Regions from separate parts of the Franconibacter pulveris genome, predicted to be linked through region 3. Evidence: riboswitches for the same ligand, from Rfam matches in the RefSeq annotation. Region 3 holds a riboswitch; each other region holds the start of a gene.
The links. A riboswitch is a leader RNA that binds a small molecule or an ion and turns the genes downstream of it on or off. The one in region 3 is predicted to bind thiamine pyrophosphate.

Region 1 (4,253 bases), 1.8 Mb from region 3:
TCTGAGCAGGCCTGTCAGGCAATCGTTACTTTAGCGTCCAGGTAAACATCCTGCACCGCGTTAATCAGCTTAACGCCGTCGGCCATCGATTTCTTAAACGCTTTACGGCCGAGAATAAGCCCCATGCCGCCCGCGCGTTTATTGATAACCGCCGTACGCACCGCCTCTTCCAGGTCGGTATCGCCGCCCGCTGCGCCGCCGGAGTTAATCAGCCCCGCCCGGCCCATATAGCAGTTCGCCAGCTGGTAGCGCACCAGATCGATAGGATTATCGGTAGTCAGCTTGCTGTAAACGCGCTCGTCGGTGTAACCGAATTTAACCGCGTTGTAGCCGCCGTTATTTTCCGCCATTTTCTGCTTAACGATATCGGCGCCGATAGTGGCGGCAAGATGGTTCGCCTGGCCGGTGAGATCGGCGCTTACGTGGTAGTCCACGCCATCTTTTTTAAACGATGAGTTACGCAGGTACGCCCACAGCACCGTCACCATGCCAAGCTCATGCGCGCGCTCAAAGGCGCTTGAGATCTCTTCAATCTGGCGGCGGGATTCTTCAGAGCCAAAATAGATGGTCGCGCCTACCGCCACCGCGCCCATGTTGAACGCCTGCTCAACGCTTGCATAAAGCGTCTGGTCGTACTGGGTCGGGTAGCTCAGGGTTTCGTTGTGGTTAAGCTTCACAAGGAAGGGAATGCGGTGGGCGTAGCGGCGCGATACGGAGGCCAGCACGCCATAAGTGGACGCGACGCAGTTACAACCCGCCTCGATAGCCAACTCCACAATGTTCTTCGGGTCGAAGTAGCGCGGGTTAGCGGCAAACGACGCGCCTGCCGAGTGTTCCACGCCCTGGTCGACCGGCAGGATTGAAAGGTAGCCGGTCCCCGCCAGGCGGCCGGTGTTGTACAGCGTCTGCATGTTACGCAACACCGCGGGCGGACGGTTGTTGTCGATCATTACCCGGTCAACATAATCCTCGCCAGGCAGGTAAAGCTGATCTGCCGGAATAGTCATACAACGATGCTGTAACAGGCTTTCGGCATCTTTGCCGAGCAACTGCGCAATATCTGTCATAACTCTCTCCCGTAATTTCGACGGGCTCCATACCCGTCGGCATGATGGTTCCCGCCCACGCAATCATGGGCAGAATCATCATGATACTGAACAGCAAGAATTGCCATACGAAAGAAGTTTTTCAGTTCATTCTGCTGGCTCGCTTCACCACCAGGCATGAAAATGGTGAACAGGCCCGATGCCTTCGCCGACTTCCAGCGTGTCCGCCTGCGCGAGCGCTTGCGAAAGCCACGTTTTCGCGGCCGCCACGGTCTCTTCCCAGCATGGATAGCGCGGACGCAGCGCCGCTAATGCGCTGGAAAGCGTGCAGCCGGTGCCGTGCGTATTTTTGGTAACAATGCGTGGCGCGGTAAACCGGCGGGCGCCTTCGCGGGTAAACAGCCAGTCGGGACTTTCCGCATCGTCCAGATGCCCGCCTTTCATCAATACCGCTTCGCAGCCCAGCGTGAGCAGCGCCTCGCCCTGCTGATGCATCTCCTGCTCATTGCGCGCATGTGTAGTGCCAAGCAAGGCGGCCGCCTCCGGCAAATTCGGCGTAATAATGGACACGTGCGGCAGCAGACGCTCGCGCAGCGTTTTCACCGCTTCAGCCGAGAGCAGCGGATCGCCGCTTTTCGCCAGCATTACTGTATCCAGCACCACGTTTTTCACCTGATAGCGCGACAGCCGCTCCGCCACGGCTTCCACAATATCGCTTTGCGCCAGCATGCCGATTTTGGTGGTATCGATACGCACGTCGCTGAACACCGAATCAAGCTGTGCGGCGACAAACGCAGGCTCGATACGGTAAACGGACTGCACGCCGCGGGTGTTTTGCGCCACCAGCGCGGTAATGACCGAGCAGCCGTAAGCGCCCAGCGCGGAAAAGGTTTTCAAATCGGCCTGGATGCCCGCGCCGCCGCTCGGGTCGGTGCCGGCGATAGTTAAGGCGTTGATGCGTTTCATGCGCAGCCCTCCTCATTCAACTGGTAAAGCGCGTCGAGGAAAGCAGGCGTGAACGAGCCGGGCCCGGCGCAGCGCGTCACCGCCAGGCTGCCAGCGCGCTTCATCATCCAGCAGCCTGCCGCCACGTTTTCAAGCTGGCTGCCGGGCAGCGACGCGCAGGCGGCGACCACGGCGGAAAGCGCGCAGCCGGTGCCGACAACGCGCGTCATCAGCACATCGCCGCCGCGTACTGCCAGCGTGCGTTCGCCGTCTGTCACATAATCCACCTCGCCCGTCACGGCGACCACCGCGCCGCTGCGCCCGGCCAGTTCCCGCGCGGCGTTTAGCGCCGCTTCTGCGCGATGCATGCTGTCAACGCCACGTCCGCCGCCGCGCTCCCCCGCCAGCGCGAGGATTTCAGAGGCGTTGCCGCGTATCGCCGCCGGGCGCAGCGCCAGCGCTTCGCGGGCGAAACCGGTGCGAAAATCGAGCGCGCCGACGGCGACCGGGTCAAGCGTCCAGGGACGGCCCGCCTGGTTTGCGCTCTCGATAGCCGCGAGCATCGCCCCGGCCCGCTCGCGGGTAAGCGTGCCGATGTTAATCAGCAGGGCGTCGGCAAGACGAGCAAACTGCGCGGCTTCATCAGGCTCAATGACCATCGCCGGCGACGCGCCAAGGGCGAGCAGCACGTTTGCGGTAAAGGTTTGCACTACCTCATTGGTCATGCAGTGAACGAGCGGGGAACGGGTACGAAATTGGGTTAAAACCGCGGCCGCTTGCGGGCCGGACAGCAGGTCAGGTTGCATCACGCTCTCCTGCCAGGCTTAAAAGAAGGGATACCGGGCAGGCATCTGACTTCCCTACGCTGGCATTATCCAGATCAGGTGGTACGGGTATTTCTCAGCCTTCACAAAGAAGGGCACCCCGAGTCATGTAGATTGAATCTCTATACTTTTTGCCAGCTTAGGGGAAGTGACTTGCTGTTGCAAGCTAGCCTTTCCGGTTATCGCTTCTTCACGCTGTACCCCACCTTGTACCTCAGTTTGTACCTCACCCCAGAAACGAAAAAAGGAACCGTTAAGCTCCTTTGTTATATAAGCCATTATCTCAGGTATCCTGAGATTCGGCTTTGCGTTCTGATTTTCTACGTTTTTCAACGGTGCGGATTACATCCCAGATAAAAAGGAACAGCAGATACCAGTATAGTGCGGTAATAATACGCAAATCTCTTAGTTCCAATTTCGTCTTATGGTTTTAATATTCATATCCATCAATTCGGCAATATCTTTTGGTTTAAGCCCAATGGCTTTATGCTTCTGAACTTCTGCACGGGTAATATCCCCTTTCGTTGTATCTCGCTTCTTTCTCACTTTACCAAAGTTGAGACATTCAACCTTTGCACCAAGGAAATAATGTTCTTTGATATATTCAGCAGTAGCCAGATCTGGCACAACAAAAACCAGAGGGTGATTCGTATCGGCATTCCGTACAGAGGTACGGCTAATAAACTGATAGCACCGTTCGTAATTCATCGCGGCACGTTGCTTCTTTTCAAATCCTTCAATGTCCCATCCGTTAAGCTCTGCATACTGCCGCCATTTACCCTGGAAATCGTGATCCAGATTACTACACCCAAGAAACACAGCATTGTGCATGTGCTGGTAATAGTTTAGCCCGTAGGAAGCCATTGAAACTCGTTCACCACGGGCAGACTTTGAAAGAATGTCGTCACCTATCGTAGTAAACCGACACATGGATTTATCCCTGTTAGTGGCGAAGATAAATTCACCGGGTATGCGGTGGATAATTTGTTTTAAATGTTCCTGGAAAATCTTTTGAAGGGCAGATAAAGTGCATTTTGTTTCGCAAACAGCAAGTATAGTTATTGATGCTCTTTTGTGCTTTCGTCTTTCTGGTGGCGGTTGTAAATGTTCACCAGCTTCCTCTACAGCGTATTTCGCCAAGTTACACATTAAGAGAGATATACGCGCATTATACGCTTGCTTGATCACGTACGTGTGTTGACATGAATATAAGGGGGCAGTTTGCCCCCTATTCTTTAGGATAAGAAAGTTCAGCGGTGACTAAATGTGATTCTGACTTATCAGATTGGACGTCATACGCGAAGTTATACCGCTCGCCAGACGTAAACTTAAATCCGAATAGAGGAAGACACTCACCCTTCGGTACATAAACAGGCTTGTCGTCGAAAATCTTGTGAAGAGAGTCGCTATTATCGCTATTAATTTGAATAGCAGTAAT
Region 2 (4,253 bases), 440 kb from region 3:
GCGCTGCGCCGCCGTCAGCTTCAGGCCCGGATGCAGGCCGAGCCCGATGTTTTCACGCACCGTCAGGTGATTGAACAGGTTGTTTTCCTGAAACAGCATAGAGACCGGGCGGGCGGATGGCGGCGTGCGGGTATGATCGGCATTATTCAGCCGCAGCGTGCCGCTCGCTGGCGGCAGGAAGCCCGCGATTAAATTCAGCAGCGTGCTTTTTCCCGCGCCGCTTGGCCCCAGCACCGCCACGCGCTCGCCCGCTTTGACCTCAAGCGAGAAGCGCATCGGCAGATGATGATAAAGCCAGGTGAGATCAATCAGTGTCAGCATGACGCCCCGGGAGTTTTTCTATCAGCGTAAAGAGCAGGAAGCAGAGCAGCAGCAGGATCAGCGCCGTTACGGCTCCCGCCTCGCTGCGGTAAGAGCCAATCTGTTGGTAAAGATAAAAGGGCAGCGTGCGGAAATCTTCATTGCCGAACAGAGCCACGACGCCGAAATCGCCTATCGAAAGCACGCTGGCGAAAGCCAGGGCCTGCGCCAGCGGCCTTTTCAGCGCGCGAAATTCGATCAGGCGCAAGCGGTTAACGCCGTGGATATCGAGCGACGCGCAGAGCGGGGCGTAACGGGCGGCCAGATCGCGCATCGGGTTTTCCAGCACTTTCAGCGCGTAGGGGATAGCCATCAGCGCGTTGGTGAAAATCACAATGCCGTCTGCTGATTGCGGCAGCCCGACGCTGCTGTTAAGCAGCAGAAAAAAACCGGTGGCGAGCACGATGCCCGGCATGGCGAGAATCAGCATGCCGCTCAGCTCGAGGCTCTGGCCCGCCAGGCGTCGCTCGCGCAGATAAAGCTCGCGCGCGCTCCACAGCAGCATCATGGTCAGCGCCACGCAGAGCAGCCCGGCGGCGAGCGCGATGCGCAACGACGTCCAGAGCGCGCGCCACAGCGCCGGCTGAAAAAGCGACTCGCCCGCGCTGCCCGTGAGCCCATCGGCTACCACCGCCAGCAGCGGCGGCAACAGTAATAACATAGCGAGAAAAATCAGCAGGCTATCGGTAAACCAGCTTAAGCGGGAATCTTGCGGGTCGCGCCAGCCGCGCAGGTGCGTCGCCCCAACCGGTATCGCTTTGCTGAGTTGCTGGCTTAGCAGCATCAGCGCAAGGCAGCAAGCCATCTGTACCAGCGCCAGCAGCGCCGCCCGTCCCGGGTCGTAGTCGTAGCTCAGCGCCTGATAAATAGCGAGTTCAATGGTGGTTGCCTGCGGGCCGCCGCCAAGCGACAGCACCGTGGCGAAACTGGCAAAGCAGAGCATAAAAATCAGCGCGGCGGCGGGGGGAATTTGCCGGCGCAGCCACGGCCATTCAACGAGCTGGAAAAAGGCCCAGCCGCGCATGCCGAGCTGGGCGGCAATCTGGCGCTGCTCGCCGGGAATATTTTCCAGCGCCTGCAACAGCAGACGGGTCGCCATCGGCATATTAAAGAAAATATGGGCCAGCAGAATGCCCTGCAGCCCATAGGGCGAGAAGCGCCATTCCACGCCCAGCTGGTGGCAAAGCGCGGCTATCCAGCCGCTGCGGCCATAGACGCTTAAGATGCCGAAAACGGCGACCAGCACCGGCAGGATAAGCGTCATGGCGCAAAGCCGCAGCAGCGCGTTGCGGCCGGGAAAGCGGCGGCGGTAGAGCGCGCGGGCGAGAAAAATAGCGGGCACGACGGAGAGCAGGGCGGAGAGAAACGCCTGCCAGAAGGAGAAGCGCACCACCTGCCACAGATAACTGTCCTGCAGCAGCGCCGGAAAATCGGTTTGCGGGGCGTTAAGCCAGAGCGCGGAGAACGCCGCCAGAGCGACCGCCGCCATCAGCAGGGCGGCGAGCAGCCCCGGCCACAGCCAGCCGGGAATTAATGGCTGACGGCGCGAAGCCATTCGTTAATCCATTGCGTGCGCTGTTGCGCCACGACCTGCGGTGTAAATTCCAGCGATGTTTGCGGTTTTTGCAGGGCGTTGAAGCCTTCCGGCAACGGGACATCGGTTACCGGATACATCCAGTTCCCGGTGGGAATGGTGCTCTGGAAGGCGGGCGAAACCATAAACTTCAGGAATTTTTCAGCCAGCGCCGGTTGCTTACTGGCGGCGGTGCGGGCCGCCACTTCAACCTGAAGGTAATGACCTTCACTGAAGTTAGCCGCGGCGTAATTCTCTTTTTTCTCTTCAATGAGGTGGTAAGCGGGCGAGGTGGTGTAGCTCAGCACCAGATCGCCTTCCCCTTTCAGGAACAGGCCGTACGCTTCGCTCCAGCCTTTGGTAACGGTGACCGTTTTCGCCGCAAGCGCGCGCCAGGCTGACGGCGCTTTGTCGCCATACACTTTTTGCATCCACAGCAGCAGGCCAAGGCCCGGCGTGCTGGTGCGCGGATCCTCATAAATGACACGCCATTTCTTATCGCTCTCCACCAGCTCTTTTAAGCTTTTCGGCGGGTTCTTCAGCTTGTTTTTGTCGTAGACGAAGGCGAAATAGCCGTAATCGAAGGGCACAAACGTGTCGTTCTTCCAGCCGCCCGGCACGTTAACGGCCTCCGCCGCTACGCCGCTCGGTGCAAAAAGTTTCGTGGCGGCGGCGGCTTCGAGCAGGTTGTTATCCAGCCCCAGCACCACGTCCGCCTTGCTGTTTTTGCCTTCCATACGCAGGCGGTTAAGCAGCGATACGCCATCTTCCAGCGCCACGAACTTCAGCTCACAGCCGCAGTCGGCTTCAAACGCTTTTTTTACTTTCGGGCCCGGGCCCCAGTCGGCGGAGAAGGAGTCGTAGGTGTAAACGGTCAGAACGGGTTTGGCGAAAACGGGCGCGGCGACCAGCGCCAGCAGCGGGAGACATTTTTTAAGCACTTTGCACCTTTGAGCATAGGGGGCAAAGGATTTTGAGCGATAGCCTCAAATCCCTTCGCCGGCGTTATCCGGATCAGGTTCGACGGGTATTATCTCAGCGCGCACGAGCGGTGCGGCACCCCGTTGAGAACGGTTCATTGTAATGATTTGCTGAATGTTTCGAAAGGGTTACGGCTCCGGCGGCGCAAACCAGGCGGATTTAAAGTCAAACCAGCCCAGCGTGTTCATACGCAGGCCGCGCATACTGCGCTGCCCCTGCAAAATCAGCCAGTGATGCACGAGCGGCAAAAGGTGCTGGCTTTCAAGCAGTTGTTTACACCAGGTCGGCAAATCCAGCGCCCCGGCGCGCCAGCTTTCGGCATCCTGCTGCCAGTTCAGCGGCACGCATTTTTGCATCAGCGGCGTTTCATAAAGGTTGGCGAACAGCGAAAAATTCAGCGGCAACGTAAAGTTAACGCTGTTCAGCCACAGATCGCTTACCGTTTCACCCTGATGCCACTCAGTGTAGTCCACCTCGTTTATCTCTACGTTTACGCCCTGTTCGGCGAGCAACGTCGCCAGGATAGCGCCGATAGCGCGGTTTTCGATATGGTCGCGATAGTAAGTCAGCGTTAGGTTCTCAAGGCCTGCGGGGCGCTCAACGGCGGCAGTTCGCGGCGCATGGTGCCAGCGCGGCAGCAAGCCGTAAGCGGGGAACCAGTAGCGCTGATAGTGTTCTGCGGCGTGATAGAGAAAATTGACCGGAGAGAGCAGGTGGCTCAGCCACTGACGCACCTGCGGATTTGCGCCCGTAGGAGAGCGTGAGTCAAAAAGCAGGTAGTAACATCCCTCTTCAAGGCGGCTTTCAACGGCTTTCTCGCCGCCGGTGGGGCCTTCAAGCTGAACGCTGCCGCCCAGCTCGTCGCCAATATCCGGCAATACCCAAAAATTCACTTCATCAATCAGCGCCCGGTAGCCGAAGTAATCATCAAAAGCATGGATCTTAAGCTGATTGTTGTTATTACGTACCACGGCATACGGGCCGGTACCGATCGGTTTACTGGCGAAATGGGGCAGGGTTGTCCATTCGCGAGGCAGGATCATCGCCGCTACGCTGCCCAGCAGCCAGGGCAGCCATTCATCTGGCTGGCTGAGATGAATATCAAGCGTCCACGGAGTAGGGGAGACGACATGGGAGAGATGCGAATAAAGCGGCAACGTGTTGATGCGCTCAAGCGAACTGATAATGTCGAGCATATCGAGTTCGCGACCATGATGAAAATGGATGCCGGGGCGTAAGAAAAAACGCCAGTGCAGCGGGGACATTTTCTGCCAGTGATGAGCAATGTCCGCTTCCAGTTCCCCATTTTCCTCGTTTATGCGTGTCAATCCGCTAAAAA
Region 3 (4,253 bases):
CGCCCGCCTGGGCCCGGGTGGCTTTGTACTCCGGCAAATAACGCCCCGCCTGTCTCATCATCCACACCGGAGTGACATCCACAGGCTGGCGCAGCAGCGCGCGCAGGTAACGATCGTTTTTCAGTTCGGTCATTTTTATCTTTCCTTAAGAGGCAGGCCGGTAGTTTACCACGTCATTCATACTCTGCCCGGCACTGCGCGACCGTATCTTCGATTAACCGGCGCGCCACGGTGCCTGGCGGCGGCAACAACGGCAGCTGGTCGTAGCGATACCAGCCTGCATCCAGCAGCTCTTTCGGGTCGATTTTGATGTCGCCGCTGTCATAATCCGCCACAAAAGCGGTCATCAGCGACTGCGGGAACGGCCAGGGCTGCGAAGTTACATAGCGCAGGTTTTTCACGCGAATGCTGCTCTCCTCCATCACTTCACGCGCCACCGCCTGCTCCAGCGTCTCCCCTACTTCCACAAAACCGGCCAGCACGGTGTAAACGCCGTTGCGGTGGCGGGTGTGCTGGGCGAGCAAGATTTTATCTTCGCGGCGAATGGCGACGATGATGCAGGGCGCGATTTGCGGGTAGTAGCGCTCGTGGCAATGGCCGCACAGCATCGCCCACTCGCTTTTACTGTTATGCATCGTGTGCCCGCAGTAGCCGCAAAACTTATGCGAGCGGAAGAACTCCGCCAGCTGCACGCCGCGTCCGGCAAGCTGAAACAGCCCGACATCCTGATCCATAAGCTGGCGCACCGAGCCCATCTCCTGACGCCGGTTCTGGTTCACCAGCCAGACGGGTTCATCCTGCCACTCGCCAATCTGGCGGGCCGGCACGCCGACCAGGTCTAATGTCTGGGCGTTGCCGTACGGTAATTCGCCATGCGGCAACCATAATTTCTGTTCATGGCTGACTATCCACCAGCCATGGTCTAACTTTTCTATAGGACGTTCCATAACGTATTGCACTACCTCTGCTTCACTGGCATGTTGGTAACATTGTTTTTACAAATTTTGGGTCTTTTGGCGTTTTAATCTTATAACTCACGGAGTCAATCATGCTAAACCAGCTGAAAAGTCTGACAGAACGCGTTGGGGGCAGTAACGAGCTCGTTGATAGCTGGCTTAATGCTCGCAACAATCTGTTAGTCGCTTATTACAATGTGGTTGGTATCAAGCCTGGCAAGGAATCGCTGACGGCGCTGGATGAAAAAGCGCTGGATGATTTTTGTCACAGCCTGGTGGACTATCTCTCCGCCGGTCACTTCAGTATTTATGAACGCATTATCAGCGAAATGGAAGGCACCAGCCCGCTGCTGGCCGCTACGCAAATCTATCCGCAGCTGGAAGCCAATACCCAGGAAATCATGGCGTACTACGACAGCAACCTGGAAAACGCTATCGATCACGACAACTGCATCGAGTTCCAGCAGGCTCTCTCCGGTATCGGCGAGGCGCTGGCGACGCGCTTTATTTATGAAGATCAGCTTATCATGCTGGCTTTCGATAATAATCTCGGCAGCAGCGCGAACGATGAAGCGGCGCTTGCGCGTCCGGCTTGAGTTTCGCTGTATTAACGAGTAGTTTACAACCAGCCCCGTTCGTTTAGCGGGGTTTTATCTTGTCGGAGTGCCCAGTACATCAGTACGGGCTGAGACCGTTAATTCGGGATCCGCGGAACCTGATCAGGTTAATACCTGCGAAGGGAACAAGAGTAAATCAGCTGTACAGGCGCCTTTCCGGGCGCTCCTGTCTGTTACTCCTTCCGTCGTCTGACAAGCCACTCCTGAAACTTAACTGGAATGCGCTATGTCTGTACCAACCAAACCCAATCGCCGCGAACAGCGCGCGCAAGCACAGCAGTTTATCGAGACGCTCGAAGGCACCGCCTTCCCCAACTCAACGCGTATTTACCTCACCGGCAGCCGCGACGATATCCGCGTCCCGATGCGCGAGATTGCGCTTAGCCCTACGCTCATCGGCGGCAGCAAAGAAAACCCGCAGTATGAAGCAAACGAGCCGGTGCCCGTTTATGACACGTCCGGCCCCTATGGCGACCCGTCCATTACCATCGATGTGCATCAGGGCCTGGCGAAGCTGCGCCAGCCGTGGATTGCCGCGCGTAACGACGCAGAGGCGCTCACCGGCCGCAGTTCAGCCTATACCCGTGAGCGGCTGGCGGACGACAACCTGGACGAATTGCGCTTTACCGGCCTGCTTACGCCGCTGCGCGCGAAGCCCGGCAAGCGAGTCACGCAACTGCACTATGCACGCCAGGGCATCGTCACGCCGGAAATGGAGTTTATCGCCATCCGTGAAAACATGGGCCGCGAGCGCATCCGCGGCGAAGTGCTGCGCCAGCAGCATCCGGGCGAAGGATTTGGCGCAACGCTGCCTGCAAACATTACGCCGGAGTTTGTGCGCGACGAAGTGGCCGCCGGCCGCGCTATCATTCCCGCCAACATTAACCACCCGGAAGCCGAGCCGATGATTATCGGGCGAAACTTCCTTGTGAAAGTGAACGCTAACATCGGCAACTCGGCGGTCACGTCGTCGATTGAAGAAGAGGTGGAAAAGCTGGTCTGGGCCACCCGCTGGGGCGCGGATACGGTGATGGACCTTTCTACCGGTCGTTATATTCATGAAACCCGGGAATGGATTTTACGTAACAGCCCGGTCCCCATCGGTACGGTGCCAATTTACCAGGCGCTGGAGAAAGTGAACGGCATCGCCGAAGACCTGACCTGGGAGATGTTCCGCGATACGCTGCTGGAGCAGGCGGAACAGGGCGTTGATTACTTCACCATTCACGCCGGCGTGCTGCTGCGCTATGTGCCGATGACCGCGAAACGCCTGACCGGTATCGTCTCACGCGGCGGCTCGATCATGGCGAAATGGTGCCTTTCTCACCACCAGGAAAACTTCCTCTACGAACACTTCCGCGAAATCTGCGAAATTTGCGCCGCCTATGATGTTTCGCTCTCGCTTGGCGACGGCCTGCGCCCCGGCTCTATTCAGGACGCCAATGACGAAGCGCAGTTCGCCGAGCTGCATACGCTGGGCGAGCTGACGAAAATCGCCTGGGAATATGACGTGCAGGTGATGATTGAAGGCCCGGGGCATGTGCCGATGCAGATGATCCGCCGCAACATGACCGAAGAGCTGGAGCACTGCCATGAAGCGCCCTTCTACACGCTGGGGCCGCTCACGACCGACATCGCGCCGGGTTACGATCATTTCACGTCCGGTATTGGCGCGGCGATGATTGGCTGGTTCGGCTGCGCCATGCTCTGTTATGTCACGCCGAAAGAGCATCTCGGCCTGCCGAATAAAGACGATGTGAAGCAGGGGCTTATCACTTATAAAATCGCCGCCCACGCCGCCGACCTCGCTAAAGGCCATCCCGGCGCGCAAATTCGTGATAACGCCATGTCGAAAGCGCGCTTCGAATTCCGCTGGGAAGACCAGTTCAACCTGGCGCTCGACCCGTTCACCGCCCGCGCTTACCACGACGAAACGCTGCCGCAGGAGTCAGGGAAAGTGGCGCACTTCTGCTCTATGTGCGGCCCCAAATTCTGCTCGATGAAAATCACCCAGGAAGTGCGCGATTACGCGGCGAAGCAGGAAATTGCCTCGGGTATGAACGACATGTCTAACGCCTTTCGCGCTAAAGGCGGCGAGATATACCTGCGCAAGGAGGAGGCATAATGTACCGGCCCGATTTTCCCTCTACGCCCTTTCGCCTGGGACTCTATCCGGTGGTAGACAGCGTGGAGTGGATTGAGCGTCTGCTGGACGCGGGCGTGCGCACGATTCAGCTACGCATTAAGGATAAAACTGACGATGCCGTTGAAGCGGATGTTATCGCCGCTATCGCCCTTGGTAAGCGCCATGCCGCCCGTTTGTTTATCAACGATTACTGGCGGCTGGCGATAAAGCACCAGGCTTACGGCGTGCATCTTGGGCAGGAGGATCTGGAAACGACCGACCTCGCCGCCATCCGTCAGGCCGGGCTGCGGCTTGGCGTCTCTACCCATGACGATATGGAAATCGACGTGGCGCTGGCGGTTCGCCCTTCTTATATCGCGCTCGGTCATGTTTTTCCGACGCAGACTAAACAGATGCCCTCTGCGCCGCAGGGATTACAACAGCTGGCGGCACACGTAAAACGGCTTGGCGACTACCCGACGGTGGCGATTGGCGGCATCAGCCTTGCGCGTGCGCCTGCGGTGCTGGAAACCGGCGTCGGCAGCGTGGCGGTGG

Region 1: another riboswitch for thiamine pyrophosphate. It lies ahead of thiM (hydroxyethylthiazole kinase); the one in region 3 lies ahead of thiC (phosphomethylpyrimidine synthase ThiC).
Region 2: another riboswitch for thiamine pyrophosphate. It lies ahead of thiB (thiamine ABC transporter substrate binding subunit); the one in region 3 lies ahead of thiC (phosphomethylpyrimidine synthase ThiC).

Annotation. Positions count from the first base shown of each region.
Region 1 is NZ_CM165555.1:3,158,257-3,162,509, forward strand. Features, by position in the region: gene fbaB (class I fructose-bisphosphate aldolase) at 15-1,067, opposite strand; gene thiD (bifunctional hydroxymethylpyrimidine kinase/phosphomethylpyrimidine kinase) at 1,212-2,012, opposite strand; gene thiM (hydroxyethylthiazole kinase) at 2,009-2,797, opposite strand; TPP riboswitch at 2,832-2,928, opposite strand; gene ACU4F7_RS14945 (hypothetical protein) at 3,221-3,955, opposite strand; gene ACU4F7_RS14950 (putative T6SS immunity periplasmic lipoprotein) at 4,044-4,253, opposite strand, start outside.
Region 2 is NZ_CM165555.1:736,178-740,430, forward strand. Features, by position in the region: gene thiQ (thiamine ABC transporter ATP-binding protein ThiQ) at 1-321, opposite strand, end outside; gene thiP (thiamine/thiamine pyrophosphate ABC transporter permease ThiP) at 305-1,915, opposite strand; gene thiB (thiamine ABC transporter substrate binding subunit) at 1,891-2,874, opposite strand; TPP riboswitch at 2,907-3,007, opposite strand; gene sgrR (HTH-type transcriptional regulator SgrR) at 3,043-4,253, opposite strand, start outside.
Region 3 is NZ_CM165555.1:294,457-298,709, reverse strand. Features, by position in the region: gene hemE (uroporphyrinogen decarboxylase) at 1-133, opposite strand, end outside; gene nudC (NAD(+) diphosphatase) at 174-947, opposite strand; gene ACU4F7_RS01500 (Rsd/AlgQ family anti-sigma factor) at 1,049-1,552, shown strand; TPP riboswitch at 1,606-1,715, shown strand; gene thiC (phosphomethylpyrimidine synthase ThiC) at 1,800-3,698, shown strand; gene thiE (thiamine phosphate synthase) at 3,698-4,253, shown strand, end outside.